2 regions of the Comamonas testosteroni genome follow, and region 2 is predicted to be linked to the other one. Evidence: predicted binding sites of a transcription regulator. Region 2 holds the regulator's gene; the other holds the start of a gene.

Region 1 (9,059 bases), 370 kb from region 2:
CAATGTTCGCGGGTTTCGGCGGCGCCTTCTTCGCCGCTCGCCAGGGCATCGTCAATCCCGAGTCCTTCACCTTCATCGAGTCGGCCCTGATTCTGGCCATCGTGGTGCTGGGCGGCATGGGTTCTCAGCTGGGCGTGATCGTGGCTGCCATCATCCTGACCGTGCTGCCCGAACTGGCACGCGAGTTCTCCGAATACCGCATGCTGATCTTCGGCCTGGTCATGATTTTGATGATGGTCTGGCGCCCCCAGGGCCTGCTGCCCATGAAGCGACACCAAGTGGAGGTGAAGTCATGAAGCAGCACCTGAACGCTATTATTTCAATAACTACAACCACAGGCAGGGCAAGCGCATGAGCGAGTATTTGCTAGAAGTCAAAGACCTGTGCATGCGCTTCGGCGGCCTGCTGGCCGTGGACAACGTGGGCTTTAACGTACGCCCTCAGGAAGTGTTTGCCATCATCGGCCCCAACGGCGCGGGCAAGACCACGGTATTCAACTGCATCAGCGGTTTCTACCAGCCTTCGGGCGGCTCGGTCGTTCTGGACGGCCAGAGCATTGCAGGCCACAGCAGCCACCAGGTCGCCAACCACGGCGTGGTGCGCACATTCCAGAACGTGCGCCTGTTCAAGAGCATGACGGCGCTGGAAAACCTGCTGGTCGCACAGCACCGCCAGTCGCGCGCGACGCTGCTCGGTGGCCTGTTCAACACGCCAGGCTATCGCCGTGCCGAACAGGAAAAGATCGACAACGCGCTCCAATGGCTGGACGTCATGGGCCTGCGCCAGTTTGCCAACCGCGAGGCGGGCAATCTGGCCTACGGTCACCAGCGCCGGCTGGAGATTGCGCGCTGCATGATCACCAAGCCTCGTGTGCTGATGCTGGACGAACCCGCTGCCGGCCTGAACCCGCAGGAGAAGAAAGACCTGCAGCATCTGATCGACGATCTGCGCAAACAGTACGGCGTGGCCGTGCTGCTGATCGAGCACGATATGGGCCTGGTCATGGGAGTGTCCGAGCGCATTCTGGTCATGGAATACGGCAAGCCCATCGCCATGGGCCTGCCCGAGGCGATTCGCAATGATGAACGGGTCATCAAGGCCTATCTGGGAGAGGCCTGATGAGCCAGCATATGTTGCAACTGGAGCAGGTCTCCACCCACTACGGCGCGATCTGCGCGGTCAATCATGTCAGCCTGCATGTCGATCAGGGCGAGATCGTCACCCTCATCGGCAGCAATGGTGCGGGCAAGACATCGCTTCTGATGACGGTGTGCGGCAACCCTCGTGCCAGCAGCGGGCGCATTCTGTTCGAGGGCGAGGACATCACCCAGATGTCCACTCATCACATCATGCGCCGCGGCATTGCCGTCTCACCTGAAGGCCGTCGTGTCTTCAAGGACCTGACGGTGACCGAGAACCTGCAGATGGGCGGCTTTTTCCTGAACAAGGCCGAGATCGCCGACGGCGTCGAGCATGTGTTCAAGCTCTTTCCTCGCTTGAAGGAACGCGCGGCGCAACGCGCGGGCACCATGTCCGGCGGCGAGCAGCAGATGCTGGCCATAGGCCGCGCACTGATGAGCAAGCCGCGCCTGCTGCTGCTGGACGAGCCCACACTGGGCCTGGCGCCACTCATCATTGCGCAGATCTTCGAGATCATTCAGACCATCCGCGCAGCAGGTGTGACGGTGTTCCTGGTCGAGCAGAATGCCAACCGCGCCCTGCAGATTGCCGACCGAGGCTATGTGCTGGAAACCGGCAAGGTGGTGCTGGAGGACAGCGGTGTCAATCTGCTGAGCAATGACGAGGTGCGCAAGGCCTATCTGGGTCATTGACAGCCCGCTGACCTCATCTGAGGTCATCGCCAGGCCCCGCCGGACGCCAGTCTTGCGGGGTCTGCTCTTTTTCTGTCTTCAATCACCCGTAAGATGCCCGGCATGACAAAGCATTTAACGATTCTGACCGGTGGCTCTCGCGGCATGGGTCTGTCCATGGGACAGCAGCTGCTGCGACAAGGCCGTCACTTGCTGAGCATTGCCCGCAAGACCAGTACCGCTCTCGCCTCCAGCGCCAGCAAGCCTGCACAGCTATTGCAATGGGAGCAGGACCTGGCACAAAGCGCTGCGGCGGCGCAGCGTCTGGCGACCTGGCTGGGCACGCTAGATCCCCGTGAATGGACCAGCATCACCCTGATCAACAATGCGGGCGTCATGCCGCAGATTGCGCCGCTGTCCCAGGTGCCTGCCGCTGACATGATCAATGCCCTGCGCGTGGGTCTTGAAGCGCCCATGGCCCTGACCGGCGCCTTTCTCGGCACGACCGAAAGCTGGGTGATCCCCCGCAAGGTGCTCAATATCTCCTCGGGACTGGGCCGCCGCGCCATGGCCTCGCAAGCCAGCTACTGCACGGCCAAGGCCGGCATGGACCAGTTCAGCAACTGTGTGGCACTGGAAGAGGCGGCCAAGCCCAACGGCGCACGCATTGTGTCTCTGGCACCCGGCGTCATCGACACCGATATGCAGGTACAACTGCGCAGCGCAGCTTCAAGCGACTTCCCCGACGTGGGCCGTTTTGCAGGCCTGCACAGCAACGGGCAGCTGAGCTCGGCCGATGACGCCGCAGCCCGCGTGCTGGCCTGGCTGGAGCGACCGGACTTCGGCGACCAGGTGATTGCAGACGTACGCCAGGCCTGAGATCGCACCCGGAGCGGCCGGACTCCAACACATGGCTGCAACCGCCTTATCCAAACCAAAGGCCAAAGGCGCCTGCAGCTCTTGCTGCCGTGAACGACTGGACCGGGCAAAAAATCTGGGAACAGGCCCTGCCTATTCTCGAACCAAGCCCTGGCAAGTCTTTCATGCGTGGCAGAATGTTTCCACTGGTCTGCAGCAGCCTCTGAGGCTGTGCGCAGAACCACAATCCGCACCCGTGGGCCACATCGGCAGCGACACCCGATCGGTACGCTGCCCCCGTGCTAGCAACGGCAGCAACCCTGTCGTGCAGCGCGTGCGGATGGCGATCATGTCCGTACGGCATGGCTCGCGCTCCCCGGTAAAGACAAATACCCATTGATGGCGGAACCACCGTCCCCGATCATCGAAAAGCCCACCTTCCGTGACTCTGGCTTCCGAGCTCAAGGCTCAGGTACCAGCCGCGACTGCGCCGCCCTTGTTTGCGGGCCAGCGCTCCCCCGTTCGTCTCTGGAGCTTCTTTTTCATGATTCGCCAAATTCTCATCAGCACAGCCGTGATCGCAAGCACGGGCCTGAGCTTTTCAGCCGCTGCACAAGACCCCGCTGCCGACTACCCCAACAAGCCCGTGCGCATGATCGTGCCTTTCCCGCCTGGCGGCGGCACCGACATCCTCTCGCGCGTGATTGCCAACAAGCTCACCGAAGTCAGCAAGTGGACCGTGGTCCCCGACAACCGCGCTGGCGCAGGCGGCACCATCGGCATCACCGAAGCGGTCAAGGCGGCCCCCACGGGCTATGACATGGTCATGGGCCAGAAGGACAATGTGGTCCTTGGCCCCTATCTCTACAAGAACCTGCCCTGGAACCCCAGCAAGGATCTGACCCCTGTGGCTCACGTGGCCTACACACCCATCGTGATTGCCACGGCCGCCAACTCGCCGTACAAGACGCTGGCCGACGTGGTGGCTGCAGCCAAGAAGAACCCGTCCAAGATCACCTACGGCTCGCCCGGCAACGGCACCAGCATCCACCTGGCCGGCGTGATGCTGGAAAAGGCTTCGGACATTCATCTGACCCACGTGCCCTACAAAGGCTCCAACCCCGCGATGATGGATGCACTGGCCGGCAATGTGGATCTGCTGGTGTCCTCCGTACCCTCGGCCATAGCCCAGATCAAGGCCGGCAAGCTGCGCGCCATCGCCGTAACCTCCGCAAAGCGCTCGTCCTCGCTGCCGGACACCCCAACACTGGCCGAGTCCGGCCTCAAGGGCTTTGATGTGAGCACCTGGTACGGCCTGTTCATGCCCAAGGGCACACCCACAGCCATCGTGACCAAGGTCAATGTCGAAGTCAACAAGCTGCTGGCCGTGCCCGAGGTGCGCGAGGCCATTCTGACCCAGGGCGCCGAGCCCCAAGCCATGAGCGCAGCCAGCTTCGACAAGATGTTCCAGGCCGACTTCAGGCAGTCCAAGCAGGTCGTCGAGTCCTCGGGCGCCAAGATCGAGTGACGCCAAAGGGCGCCGGAGCGCGGATTCCAGCACGCGCTCCTACAACGCCCGGCTGCGGATCGGACTGATCTGCATCAAAGCGGCATATGACAAGCTCGTGAATACTTCTTCGGAAATCCTCAAATTTCTGGAGAACACAATGGCATTGCTGGTCTGGGTCCCCGAGCTGGACACCGGGATTGCGGAGATCGACCGGCAGCACCGCCGCATCGTCGACTACATCAACCGGCTCTACGAGCTGCGAAGTTCGCCCGACCGAGAGGGCCTGGGGGATGTCATCGGCGAGATGATCGACTACACCGTCTCGCATTTCGTCTTCGAGGAAAGCCTGATCGAAAGCGCTGGCTACATGTTCGCCGGGCCGCACAAAAAAGTGCACGAGCTGTTCACGCGCCGCGTGATCGAGATGCAGACCCGCTTTGATGCGGGCGAGGATGTGGCTGCCGAATTGCACGGCATGCTCTCGCGCTGGCTGTTCAACCACATCCGCAACGAAGACCATGGCTATGTGGATTCGGCCAAGGTCTATATACGCATGATGTCCAAAGAAAGCGGACACGCGGCAGAAAAAGAACGGCTCAAAACGGAAGTGCTGCAGGAGCTGGAATTGCAGCGCAAGAAAAAGGGCTGGCTGGCCCGGCTGCTCAATCGCTGAGCACTCTGATTCACCAGCAAAACGGCTCCTTGGGGAGCCGTTGCTTCGTGGGCAGCCGCCTTGCGCTTACTCGCGCACAACAAGAACCGGGATTTTGACTGCGCCCAGCACGCGTTGCGTGACGCTGCCCAGCATCAGCTTCTCAAGGCCGCGACGCCCCTGCGAGCCCATGACGACAAGGTCTGCGCCCACGCTTTCCATGGTGCGCACAATGCCTTCATGCACTGCATGACCCTCACCCACCAGGGTCTTCACGGGCACGCCTGCCTCATCCATGATGGCCTTGACCGCATCCAGGGCGGTGTTGGCCTCGGCGGTGGCCGCACTCAGATACTGTGACTGGCCATAGGCAAAGTCGGCGCCCACGCCGGTAAAAGGATAGGGATCGACCACATACACCGCCGTCACGGCGCAGCCGAAGACCTTGGAGAGCTCGGCGGCCTTGCGTGCCGCCAGCATGGATGGCTTGGAGCCGTCGACCGGAACCAGAATGTGATTGAACATGGACATATGTTTCCCCTTTCAGGTTGCAGGCGACAAGGACCTCAAGCCAGAGGCCCGGGGCAGATGCCGCTCTTGAGATAGCGAGAGTCTGCCTTCATCATGCCTCAGCGTGTTGACATGAATCAACCCTGAAGTTCACACCGACCGAGGTCTGGCTCAGATGCAGACATGGGCCGCCTGGTATTCGTAGCATTTGTCCAGCAGTCTGTCGGACTTGTCGGTAATCGTGATGCGAGAGCCGTCCGGGCGCAACAGGGAGACATTCTTGAAGGCTGGCTCATGGGGTTTGCTTGGCGCATCGCGGCGCACGGTCCATTCCTCCTGGACGATGCCGTCCGGCATGTCCAGCATCACGACGATCTGCTCGGTATCGTCCGACAGTCGAATGCACTTGGCATCATTGAACTCGACCACAGTCCCGGCCGGCGCGGCCAGGCCATATGGACATTCCTCCACGCCGTGAATCGGCACCGAGGCATCGCCAAGGGTAATCTCGAGACCATTGCGAAAGTAGATCGTGGGCTCCTTGATGTAGGCCGCCTGCGCAGGGCGGTCTTGCGAAGGCTTGCAGGCCGCTACTGTGACAAGAGCTGTCAGTACTGAAATGCCAAGGACGTAAAAGCGATTCATATAGAAAACCACGCCCCGCAGGGCGTGGTGTCGGCCAGTTGATCTGGCTTGCTGGATGCAGGGAAGACTTGAAGAGGCGAAAGCTTCGTCGCGACGAGCCTGCATCATGCAGTGTTGAGGCCGTCACTTTGACGTATTGAGAATGTTACAGTTTTGCTCAAATTTTTCGAACAAAGCCGTCCGTCTCAATCAAGCGGCCTGGCCCTGCTGCTCCTGGAGCTCGGCGCCCTGGAAGCTGCCACGACGATAGGTCAGCACCAGCGTATCGCGCACGCCGCCGTGCTCGACGGGTTGAATCGGCGTGGTTTCATGAATCATCCGTGCATCGTCGAGCAGCATCACGGACCATGGCTCGGTCAACGTGAAACGCTGGCCGTTGGGACCGGTCGCCTCGAACACGCGAGTCTCGCCTCCTTTGACGCCCTTGCGCCCCACCAGCAGCACGGCGACCAGATCGACGCCATCGCGGTGCGCGCCTTCGGGCGTGGGCCGGCCAATGCCGTCCGTGGTGTCGATGCGGAACTGGTGCGCCTCGACAAACCAGCGCTCATGCAGCTCGTCGGTGCAGAACACCTGATCGGCCAGCTGTCCCAGAGCGTTGATCATCGCCAGCCAGGCCATGCTGGTGGTGGTGCTGTCGAGCATGGGCTCGAACATGCGCTGCATGCCCCCATGCAGAGCGTTGTACTCCACGGGCTGCCAGTGAGCGCGGTGGGGCACCTGCTGCACCTGATCGCCTTCGCTGACAAAACAGGAATGGCGGCGGCGGCGATAGCGGCCGCCATCCTTGAGGAAAGCATCGGGCGGCAAACCCTGCCAGTCCGCATCCATGGCATGCAGATCGCTCACGCTCAGGCCCATCCACTGGGCAAAGTCCTCGGGCTGCAGCACGGCATAGCCACGCGTGCGCAAGGACTGGGCTGCCTCGGCAGCGGCAATATAGGGAGGGGAAAACATGATGTGCGCCATAAGGTCGGCAAGCTTACTCCTCGCAGGCCCTGCCGGCTTGTGGCTCGGCATCAAAATTTACGCAAGGCAGCATCAACCAAATTGCATGGATGAAAAAAATGCCTGCATCGCATATAGCGATGCAGGCAGACAGCCTGGCGCCAAGATCAGAGGCCAGGCATTCATCACGGCAGTGACGAGAGCAATCAGTTCTCCGGCTTACACCAGGGGCAGGCCCACATAGTTCTCCGCCAGCGAGGTCGAGCCGGCCTCGGAGTTGACGATGTAGTCCAGCTCCGCTTCCTGCACCTTGGTGTTGAACTCGCCCTCGCCAGGGAAGTTGTGCAGCATGGAGGTCATCCACCAGGAGAAGCGCTCGGCCTTCCAGACGCGGCGCAGGCACTGCTCGGAGTAGCGGTCGATACCGGCCTCGGACTGCTCCTTGTAGTACTCGACAAAGGCTTGCGACAGATAGCCCACGTCGGAAGCCGCCAGGTTCAGGCCCTTGGCGCCTGTAGGAGGCACGATGTGGGCGGCGTCTCCGGCCAGGAACATGCGGCCGAAGCGCATGGGCTCGGTCACAAAGCTGCGCAGGGGCGCAATGCTTTTTTCCAGCGAAGGACCAGTCACCAGATTGGCGCGGGCTTCGGGGTCCAGGCGCTTCTTGAGCTCTTCCCAGAACGCCTCGTCGCTCCAGTCCTCCACCTTGTCGGTCAGCGGCACCTGCAGATAGTAGCGGCTGCGCGTGGCGCTGCGCTGACTGCAAAGGGCAAAGCCGCGCTCGGTGTTGGCGTAGATCAGCTCATGCGACACGGGCGGCGTATCGGAGAGCAGGCCCAGCCAGCCGAAGGGATAGACCTTCTCGAAGGTCTTGATCTTGTCCTGAGGAGCGCTGGCACGGCAGATGCCGTGAAAGCCGTCGCAGCCGGCGATGAAGTCGCACTCTATCTCGTGCAACTGGCCGTCTTTTTCGTAACGCACCTTGGGCTTGTCGCTCTCGAAGTCCACGGGCTGCACATTGCTGGCCTCGTAGACCGTGGTCAGCCCCTCCTGGGCGCGCACTTCCATCAGATCGCGGGTGACTTCGGTCTGGCCGTAGACCATCACGCGCTTGCCGCCGGTCAGGTCATGCAGATTGATGCGGTGACGCTTGCCCTTGAACAGCAGCTCGATGCCGTCATGAGGCAGTCCTTCCTCATTCATGCGCTTGTCGGCACCCGCCTGCTTGAGCAGATCCACAGCCACCTGCTCCAGCACGCCGGCGCGGATGCGGCCCAGCACATAGTCGGCGCTGCGCTGCTCGATGATGATGTTGTCGATGCCCGCCTTGTAGAGCAGCTGCCCCAGCAGCAGACCCGAGGGACCGGCACCAATGATGGCGACTTGTGTACGCATGATTGTGACTCCTTGTTATGGCTCAAAAACCTGTCAATCGGCGAGCGTGACGACGCCGGTTGCGCTACGGAGCAAGACTAAGTTTTGTGCTGCATCAAAACAAAGGCGAGCAGCGTTGTTTGCGCGATAATCGCACAATGAGAACGATGATCGCGCAAAACAAGAACGACGGCCCCCTCCATGAATGACCCCGCTTCCCCCTCCATCGCCCCGGCAGACTTCATTGCCGGCCTGGCCAAGGGCCTGGCCGTACTCGAGAGCTTCGACACCGAGCGCCAGCGTCTGAATGCCACCATGGCGGCCGAGCGCGCAGGTATCACCCGCGCCGCAGCCAGGCGCCACCTGCTCACGCTGGCCTATCTCGGCTATCTGGAAACCGATGGCAGCTATTTCTGGCTGGCTCCCAAGGTACTGCGCCTGTCGGGCAGCTATCTGGCCTCGGCCCGGCTGCCGCGCATCGTGCAACCCGTGCTGCACAGACTGGCAGCACAGACCGGGCTGTCCTACTCCTGCGTGGTGCGCGAGGGCCGTGAAGTCGTCATCGTCGCGCGCAGCGCCGTTCATGAAAAAGGCGAGCGGCTGATGGCCCATGGACTGCACCTGGGCACGCGTCTGCCGGCACACGCCACGTCCACTGGCCGGGTGCTGCTGGCCTCGCTCTCAAGCTCGGAGCTCGACGACTGGCTTGCCACCTATGACCTGCCCAAGCTCACCGCACACACGGTGTCCG
Region 2 (9,059 bases):
CGCCCGCAATGTATTGAGATGCGACTGCCCCAGTTGCCACAACCAGGGACCCGCCAGCAGCCACACTGCGCCGCCAACGGCAAAGGCTGTCATGGACAGAGCACCTTGCCAGACTCCGCCACTCAGCGCGGCCACCAGCACTGCCGAATACAGCAAGCCGCAAGGCATCAGGGCCCAGGCAAAGCCCGCGGCCAGACTCCCTCCTGGGGCGACGACCCAGGGCTGGACCCTGGTCCAGACAGAACGCCCCGCCTGCTCCAGCCACACCGGTTGTCGCGCCTGCACCACCATGGCCAGACCCCAGGCCATGACCGCGACATGCATCAGCGTCCACAGCTTCTGCAAGGCCGTTGTCTGGCTGGTCAGCCAGGCCAGACTCTCCATGGCCACGGCAGCCACTCCGCCCAGCAGGGCATAACCAGCAATGCGTCCCAGATGAAACAGACTGGTACGCAGCCATTGGCGTTTTTGCAGGCCGTGCAAGGCGATGACCTGGCCGTCGCTGGTAGGCCTTGCACCCGTCACAACGCTGCAGGGTGCAGCGCACATCACAAGACAATGGGGCCCACCCACGAGCCCCATGATCAAAGCAGTCCAGACCAGCGAAAACAACATGCGCTAGATGATGCGCGAAAAGCGCGCGCGGTTTCGGTCGGCCTGCAAATATCGATCAAACAGCATGGCTACTCCGCGCACAAAAAACCAGCCCAGGCCCGTGACCTTGAAGCCCTCGTCGGATAGCTGAACCAGGCCATTGCGCTGCATTTCCGCCAGTGCTGCCAGCTCCCGAGCAAAGTACTCGCGGAAATTGATCAGCCAGGCCTGCTCCATCGGCTCATACAGGACGGAGCCCTGACACATGATGGCCATGATGATGGCTCTGCGCACCAGATCGTCACGCGAGAGCGCCAATCCGCGCTGCACGGGCAGCATGCCGCCATCAATGGCGTCGTAATACTCTTCCAGGGTCTTGACGTTCTGGCTGTAGGTGGCGCCCACCTTGCCGATGGCCGATACGCCCAACGCAATCAGGTCGCAATCGGGCTGGGTGCTGTAGCCCTGGAAATTGCGATGCAGGCGCCCCTGGCGCTTGGCGACGGCCAGAGAGTCGTCGGGCAGCGCAAAGTGATCCATGCCCACATAGACATAGCCGCCATTCATGAAGGCATCAATTGCGCCGGAGAGCATGTTCAGCTTGTCCTGTCCCATGGGCAAGTCAGCGGATGCAATACGCCTTTGCGGCTTGAAGCGCTCAGGCAGATGCGCATAGGCATACAACGCAATGCGGTCGGGACGCAGCTCATTGACCTGGGCCAGCGTTCGCGCAAAAGACTCGGTTGTCTGCTTGGGCAGACCGTAGATCAGGTCCACATTGATGGAGACAAAGCCCAGACGGCGGGCCTCGGCCACCAACTCAAAGACTTGCTCGGCGGGCTGCTCCCGGTGCACCGCTTTCTGCACTGCGGGATCAAAATCCTGCACGCCAAAGCTCAGGCGATTGAAGCCCATGTCCTTGAGTGCCTTCAACCTCTCGTTGCTGACCGTGCGCGGATCGACCTCGATGGAATACTCGCCGGCTGGATCGAGCTTGAAATGCTCACGCATCAGAAGCATCAGCTGCCGCAGCTCGGCATCGCTGAAGAAGGTCGGCGTGCCGCCTCCCAGATGCAGCTGGCTTACCAACTGGCCTTTACCGCAATGCTCGGTATGCATGGCCAGTTCACGGCTCAGATAATCCAGATACTCGGCAGCCTTCTCATGATGCTTGGTCACGATCTTGTTGCAGGCGCAGTAATAGCAAAGCGACTCGCAAAACGGCACATGCACATAAACGGACAGGGGCAAGGCACGTGAGCCCGAATGCGTCTTGCGCTGTTTCAATGCCAGGATATAGTCATCTGCACCAAAAGCCTCAACAAAACGGTCGGCTGTTGGGAATGATGTGTAGCGTGGGCCGGGGATATCAAAGCGGCTCAGCAACTCAGGCGTGACTGCGGTCATAACTGGGAGTTAGGGTGCGCCCACACTCTGTATAGAGCAGATTTCAATGGAAATCAGATCCTGAAAATCATGCCCGAAATAGGCAAAAGCGCATGTTTTTGAACGAATACGGGCAATGTGCCCCAAGGCAATCACCCTGTCCTTGATGAAAATCAAGAGACATCAAGGCGAGTGCTGCGACAATTTGATCCATCTCATCTTCAACCACGAGGTCAACGACCGGCGCGACTCTCCACTCTGTGTCTGTCTGCGCCGTTGCTAAAAGCCCATGAATCTTCAGACCATCAAAGCATCCTGCTCCAACTGCAATCTGCGTGAACTGTGCATGCCCATGGGCCTGGACGATGAACAAATGGAGCGTATTGACGAGATTGTGGCCACGCGCCGCAAGGTCAAGCGCGGCGGGCTGCTATTTCGCAATGGAGAAGAGTTCACCTCGCTGTACGCCATTCGCACCGGCTTCTTCAAGACCAGCGTGGCCACTGAAGACGGACGCGACCAGGTCACAGGCTTTCAGATGGCCGGCGAGATCATTGGCCTGGACGGCATCGTCAACGACCACCACACCTGCGATGCCGTGGCCCTGGAAGATGCCGAAGTCTGCATCATGCCTTTCGACAAGCTCGAGCAGCTCTCGCGCGAAGTCACGGCGCTGCAAAATCATGTGCACAAGGTCATGAGCCGCGAAATCGTGCGCGAGCATGGCGTAATGCTGCTGCTGGGCAGCATGCGCGCCGAAGAGCGTCTGGCAGCCTTTGTGCTGAACCTGGTGCAGCGTCTGTCGGCACGCGGCTTTTCGAAGTCGGAGTTGGTGCTGCGCATGACGCGTGAAGAAATCGGCAGCTATCTGGGCCTCAAGCTGGAGACCGTGAGCCGCACCTTCTCCAAGTTCGCCGAGGAAGGCATCATCGAAGTCAGACAGCGCCATCTGCGCATTCTGGATACCGATGCGCTCAAGCGCATCGTCAACAGCCAGCAATGCCAGGGCTAAGTTCAGACAGCGGGCTTTTTTGATGGCAGCGAATGCCTGCCAGAAGCTTCCCGCCGCCGAGGCCGCCGGCACAGAGAGCGACCAAGCACCATCCGGGGCCGCCACCGGCCCCGAAACTGCGGCCCTGTGCGCAGCGCTTCACTCGACCAGGGGCTCCGAGACTATGCCCTGGTTCAGATCGCTGGCCGAACGCCCCAACATGACAGTCATCAGTCCGCTGGCCACGGCGACCGCCCAGAAGGCAAAAAAGGCCAGGGTGTAAATGGCATTGCGCGACCATTCCAGAGGCGAGCCCAGCCAGTGCATGTCCAGCGGGTCCACAAAGGCAAATACCACCATTTCCATGATTGCCGCGGCCAGAAAAGCCGGCCAGACAATCCACATCCAGCGTCGAGCATCCATCGCGATTCTCCTTGGCCTGTGGTTTTGAACCCATTTTGCACAATTGCCATGACCTTCCCTGCCATACCAAGGGCATGCACTCAGATAGGAAACCCTGAACCGCTATTATTTAAAGAGCTTCCAGTGCATTCTTTGTATTGACTTAAGGTCAATATCTATCTGAAATAAGCTTTGATAAAGCGCTATGCGCTCCTGATATTGAACCCGCCCGGCCATCCTTTGCCGGTTTTTGAGCACTGCAGACAACCGTCCGACTCTGCGGTCGACCAAGACATAGAGCTCCGCCACGACCGGCCGTGCTCCAGAAAAGTCTGCAACCATAGGCGTAAAAAAAGGCCGCGGAAGCGGCCTTGAGGATGATGCGTTGAAATCGCAGTCAGCGATCCAGCGGATGATCCTTGGCTGGCGTCGCGGCATGGTTGCGCCCCGTCACTGCCGGCGCCAGGCTTTTTTCACTTTCGCTCAGGCGCTGGTTGATTTCCATGCCATGGCGGTAGTAGTCAGGGTCAATCACGGGATCGGGCCTGCTCATTGCGATGTATGCGGTGACAAAGCCGGCAATCACCACGATCACCGGGCCGGCGATGATGAGCCAGACATGGGCAAACTTCCACCAGGGCTTGCCGTCCTCAGGGTGGATGATCTTGGCCGTTTGCGAGACCTTGGCTTGTGCTGCCAACATGATGAAACCTCTTTCCAAAATTCTGACCACCCAGGCACGCATGGCAGGGTGGCATCAATTGTTGCCGATTGGCGGTGCCCTTGTCCGGCCTCCGTGATGGCTCATGAAGACCGGCAAGACTTGGCATTAACGCGGCACCAGGAACACCGTCTTTTCGGAAATACGCCCTGCTCCGGCAGTCACTGCATCCACATTGAAGTGTACGGGGTGCGAGCCGGGAGTGGCTGAGCCATACGGAATCTGCAGCCGCACCGCAATGCCACGTGTCTCTGCAGGGCCAACGCTCACTTCCTGATCGGATGCGACCTCCAGATTCTCCAGGCCCTCGGCGCTGATACGGTAGCGCTGCTCGGACTCGGTGGCGTTCATGATCTGCAGACGGTAGACGTTCTCCAGCTTGCCGCCCGCCACGATGCGCGAAAGCGCGGCACGGTCGCGAATCACGTCGACCTTGAGCGGCTCGCGCAGCACCAGACTGGCGATCATGGCGGCGCTGAGGGCTACCAGCACGGCCGAGTAGATCAGCACGCGCGGACGGAAAATGCGGCGAATCACCTGCACCTGCTTCCAGGCCTTGGCCACGGCATTCTGAGTGGTCAACCGGATCAGGCCACGCGGATACTCCATCTTGTCCATCACGGAGTTGCAGGCATCGATGCACAGACCGCAGCCGATGCACTCATACTGCAGCCCCTTGCGGATGTCGATGCCCACAGGGCAGACCTGAACGCAAAGCTTGCAATCTATGCAGTCCCCCAGGCCTTGTGCCTTGTAGTCAACGTCTTTCTTGCGCGGGCCGCGCGCTTCACCACGCTGGGCGTCGTAGCTGACGATCATGGTGTCCTTGTCGAACATGGCGCTCTGGAAGCGTGCATAGGGGCACATGTACTTGCAGACCTGCTCGCGCATATAGCCGGCATTGCCGTAGGTTGCGAACCCGTAGAACGCCACCCAGAAAATCTGCCAGCCGCCCTGGAAGGCCATCAGCTCCACACCCAGTTCACGGATGGGCACGAAGTAGCCGACAAAGGTGAAGCCTGTCCAAAGAGACAGAACGATCCAGAGAAACTGCTTGAGCGACTTCTTCCAGATTTTCTCGAAGGTCCAACCATGCTTGTCGATACGCATGCGGGCACTGCGATCGCCTTCGACCTTGCTCTCGATCCACATGAAGATCTCGGTGTAGACCGTCTGCGGACAGGAGAAGCCACACCACAGACGCCCGGCCACGGCGGTAAACAGGAACAGCCCCAGCGCGCTGATGATCAGCAGCCCCGTCAGATAGATGAAGTCCTGCGGATACAGCACCAGTCCGAACAGATAGAAGCGCCGCGCCCCGAGGTCGAACAGCACCATCTGGCGCTCACCCCACTGCAGCCAGGGCAGACCGTAGAAGACGATCTGGGTCAGGAACACCATGATCCAGCGCCAGCGCGAGAAGACGCCGCTGATGGCGCGCGAGTACACCTTCTGTTCGGAGGCGAACATGGGCATATATTCCTGACCGCCGTCCACAGGCTCAGCCGTGATCGGAATGACTTTGCGAGGTTTCTCCGGATCGCAGGGCATCGCAGTTCCTTAATATTTTTGTAATTACTGAAAATTCAAATGCGAAAAAGGCGGTGCCTCGGCACCGCCTTCATCACCCGTCTTACTTCCGGGCGCTTGCGTTGGACAGCCCCCAGACATAGGAAGCCAGCACCGCGATCTGCGCCTCGGTCAGCTTGTCCTTCTGAGCAGGCATCTCGTTCATCTTGCCATGGTTGACCATGTCGACAATGACGGACTCGCCCCAGCCATGCAGCCAGATGTCATCGGTCAGGTTGGGTGCGCCAAGCGCCTGGTTACCCTTGCCGTCCATGCCGTGGCAAGCCGCGCAGGCCACGAACTTGGACTTGCCCTGCGAAGCCTTGACGGCATCGTGGGGGCTGCCCGACAGGCTCAGCACATAGTGCGCCACATTGCGCACATCTTCCGCCGAGCCCACGGCTGCCGCCATGGGAGGCATCACGCCGATGCGGCCGTTGGTGATGGTTTCCTTGATCTTGTCGGGCGTGCCGCCATGCAGCCAGTCACCGTCGCCCAGATTGGGGAAGCTCTTGCTGCCGCGCGCATCGGAGCCGTGGCATTGCGCGCAGTTGTTCATGAACAGACGCTCGCCGATGGCCATGGCCTGGGGGTCCTTGGCCATTTCTTCGGTGGGCATGCTGACGAACTTGGCGTACATGGGCTCCAGGTCGACACGGGCCTTCTCCATTTCCTTGTCATAGGCACCATACTGGGTCCAGTCCAGCTCGCCCTTGAAGGAACCCAGACCTGGATAGGCCACCAGATAGGCCAGGCTGAAGACCACGGTGATCACGAACAGCCCCATCCACCACTTGGGCATGGGGTTGTTGAGCTCGCGCAGGTCTTCGTCCCAGACGTGACCGGTGGTGTTGTCCGTGGAAGGAACGACCTTGCGGCGCGCCACCAGCACCAGCAGCAAGAAGCAGCCGAGGATGCCGATCAGCGAAACGGCCGCGATATACACGGACCAGAAGTTGTTAAAGAAGTCGCTCATGGGATGTTCTCGTTGTAGTGATCAGACTCAGTCTTCCAGGAATGGAACCTGAGCTGCCTCGTCAAAACGGGCCTGGTTGCGGCGGGCATACGCCCACCACCAGATACCCACGAAGCACGCCAGCGATGCCAGTGTGGCCAGAACACGCATGGTGGTGATATCCATTTTCCAGTCCCTCCTCTGTTACTTGACGGCGCGACCCAGGACCTGCAGATAGGCAATCACTGCCTCCATCTCGGTCTTGTCCTTGACTTCGGCCTGAGCACCAGCGATCTCCGCATCGGTGTAGGGCACGCCCACCTTGCGCAGCGCGCTCATGCGCGTTGCCACGGCCGTGTCATCCACCTTGTTGGCTTCCAGCCAGGAGTAAGCAGGCATGTTGGACTCGGGCACCACATCACGCGGGTTGTTCAGGTGGATGCGATGCCATTCGTCGCTGTACTTGCCGCCCACACGGTGCAGGTCGGGGCCGGTGCGCTTGGAGCCCCACTGGAAGGGGTGGTCGTACACGAACTCGCCCGCCACCGAGTAGTGGCCGTAGCGCATGGTCTCGGCGCGGAAGGGACGGATCATCTGCGAGTGGCAGTTGTAGCAACCCTCGCGCAGATAGACGTCGCGTCCCATCAGCTGCAGCGGCGTGTAGGGCTTGAGACCCGCCACGGCTTCGGTCGTGGACTTCTGGAAGAACAGCGGCACGATTTCCACCAGGCCACCAATGGTCAGCACGAACAGCGTCAGCGCGATCAGCAAAAAGTTGCTGGTCTCGATCTTCTCGTGCGAAAAGCTCTTGGGAGCTGCGTTATTTTGATCAGACATTGCTTTTGCTCCTCAATGCTCAGGCGTGAGCCACCACGGCAGGCACTGCCACCTTGACGGAACGGCCGGCCATTGCGGTCTTCCAGGTGTTCCATGCCATCACCAGCATGCCGCCCAGATACAGCAGACCGCCAGTCACGCGAATCACATAGAAGGGATAGGTCGCCTTCACGCTTTCCACGAAGGTGTAGGTCAGCGTGCCGTCGGGGTTGACGGCGCGCCACATCAGGCCCTGCATCACACCGGCAATCCACATTGCGGCGATGTACAGCACGATGCCGATGGTCGCCATCCAGAAGTGCAGCTCGATCGCGGGCACGGAGTGCATTTTTTCGCGGCCGAAGAGGCGGGGAATCAGGTAGTACAGAGAGCCCATGGTGATCAGACCCACCCAGCCCAGAGCGCCGGAGTGCACGTGGCCCACGGTCCAGTCGGTGTAGTGGCTCAGCGCGTTGACGGTCTTGATGGCCATCATCGGGCCTTCGAAGGTGGACATGCCGTAGAACGACAGGGACACGATCAGGAAACGCAGGATGGGGTCGTCACGCAGCTTGTGCCAGGCACCCGACAGCGTCATGATGCCGTTGATCATGCCGCCCCAGCTGGGAGCCAGCAGGATCAGCGAGAACACCATGCCCAGCGACTGGGCCCAGTCGGGCAGCGCGGTGTAGTGCAGGTGGTGAGGACCGGCCCACATATAGGTGAAGATCAGTGCCCAGAAGTGCACGATCGACAGGCGGTACGAGTACACGGGACGACCGGCCTGCTTGGGGATGAAGTAATACATCATGCCCAGGAAGCCGGCGGTCAGGAAGAAGCCCACGGCGTTGTGGCCATACCACCACTGGACCATGGCGTCTTGCACGCCGGCATAGGCCGAGTAGCTCTTCATCCAGCCTGCAGGAATGGAGACGTTGTTGACCACGTGCAGCAAGGCCACGGCCAGGATAAAGGCACCGAAGAACCAGTTGGCCACATAGATATGCTTGACCTTGCGGATGCCGATGGTGCCGAAGAACACGATGGCATAGGACACCCAGGTCACGGTGATCAACAGGTCGATGGGCCATTCCAGTTCGGCATATTCCTTGCCCTGGGTGTATCCCAGGGGCAGGCTGATGGCCGCAGCCACGATGACCAGTTGCCAGGCCCAGAAGGTCAGGCTGGCCAGCTTGGGCATGAACAGTTTGGTCTGGCAGGTGCGTTGCACCACGTAGTAGCTGGTGGCGAACAAGGCCGAGCCACCAAAGGCGAAGATCACGGCATTGGTATGCAGCGGGCGCAGACGTCCGTAGCTCAGCCAGGGAATGCCGAAGTTGAGTTCCGGCCAGGCCAGCTGGGACGCGATAAACACGCCCACTGCCATACCTACCACCCCCCATACCACGGCCATGATAGAGAACTGTCTTACGACGGTGTCGTCGTAATAGACAGCATTGTTATTTGTTGCTTCCATCGGGCACCTCTTAGATTTCTTGCAAAGTGTTCACTGGTTTCTCATTGGGCTCGTTGAGCCACATCAATCGTCGCGAAGAATGCGCTCGCCTTCCTGTTCCACGCTCTCGAACTGGCCCCGGTACACGGCCCACCACAGGGCAGCCACA

The links. The regulator FNR, encoded in region 2, switches genes on or off when oxygen is low (the NO sensors DNR and NnrR bind a similar motif). The targets are predictions, from matches to a motif close to TTGATNNNNATCAA.
Region 1: a site for FNR is predicted at 4,262-4,275, ahead of F0P97_RS12060 (bacteriohemerythrin). Genes of this name have one in related genera too.

What each region holds. Positions count from the first base shown of each region.
Region 1 covers NZ_CP043568.1:2,656,954-2,666,012, reverse strand. The annotation lists gene F0P97_RS12085 (high-affinity branched-chain amino acid ABC transporter permease LivM) at 1-296, shown strand, start outside; gene livG (high-affinity branched-chain amino acid ABC transporter ATP-binding protein LivG) at 352-1,119, shown strand; gene F0P97_RS12075 (ABC transporter ATP-binding protein) at 1,119-1,832, shown strand; gene F0P97_RS12070 (SDR family NAD(P)-dependent oxidoreductase) at 1,926-2,690, shown strand; gene F0P97_RS12065 (Bug family tripartite tricarboxylate transporter substrate binding protein) at 3,214-4,197, shown strand; gene F0P97_RS12060 (bacteriohemerythrin) at 4,337-4,852, shown strand; gene F0P97_RS12055 (universal stress protein) at 4,919-5,356, opposite strand; gene F0P97_RS12050 (hypothetical protein) at 5,513-5,986, opposite strand; gene F0P97_RS12045 (2OG-Fe dioxygenase family protein) at 6,176-6,955, opposite strand; gene pobA (4-hydroxybenzoate 3-monooxygenase) at 7,154-8,329, opposite strand; gene F0P97_RS12035 (IclR family transcriptional regulator domain-containing protein) at 8,510-9,059, shown strand, end outside.
Region 2 covers NZ_CP043568.1:2,289,807-2,298,865, reverse strand. The annotation lists gene F0P97_RS10495 (sulfite exporter TauE/SafE family protein) at 1-615, opposite strand, end outside; gene hemN (oxygen-independent coproporphyrinogen III oxidase) at 619-2,001, opposite strand; gene fnr (fumarate/nitrate reduction transcriptional regulator Fnr) at 2,270-2,992, shown strand; gene F0P97_RS10480 (hypothetical protein) at 3,131-3,394, opposite strand; gene F0P97_RS10475 (FixH family protein) at 3,771-4,076, opposite strand; gene ccoG (cytochrome c oxidase accessory protein CcoG) at 4,203-5,645, opposite strand; gene ccoP (cytochrome-c oxidase, cbb3-type subunit III) at 5,728-6,639, opposite strand; gene F0P97_RS10460 (cbb3-type cytochrome oxidase subunit 3) at 6,667-6,804, opposite strand; gene ccoO (cytochrome-c oxidase, cbb3-type subunit II) at 6,823-7,455, opposite strand; gene ccoN (cytochrome-c oxidase, cbb3-type subunit I) at 7,475-8,911, opposite strand; gene ccoS (cbb3-type cytochrome oxidase assembly protein CcoS) at 8,975-9,059, opposite strand, start outside.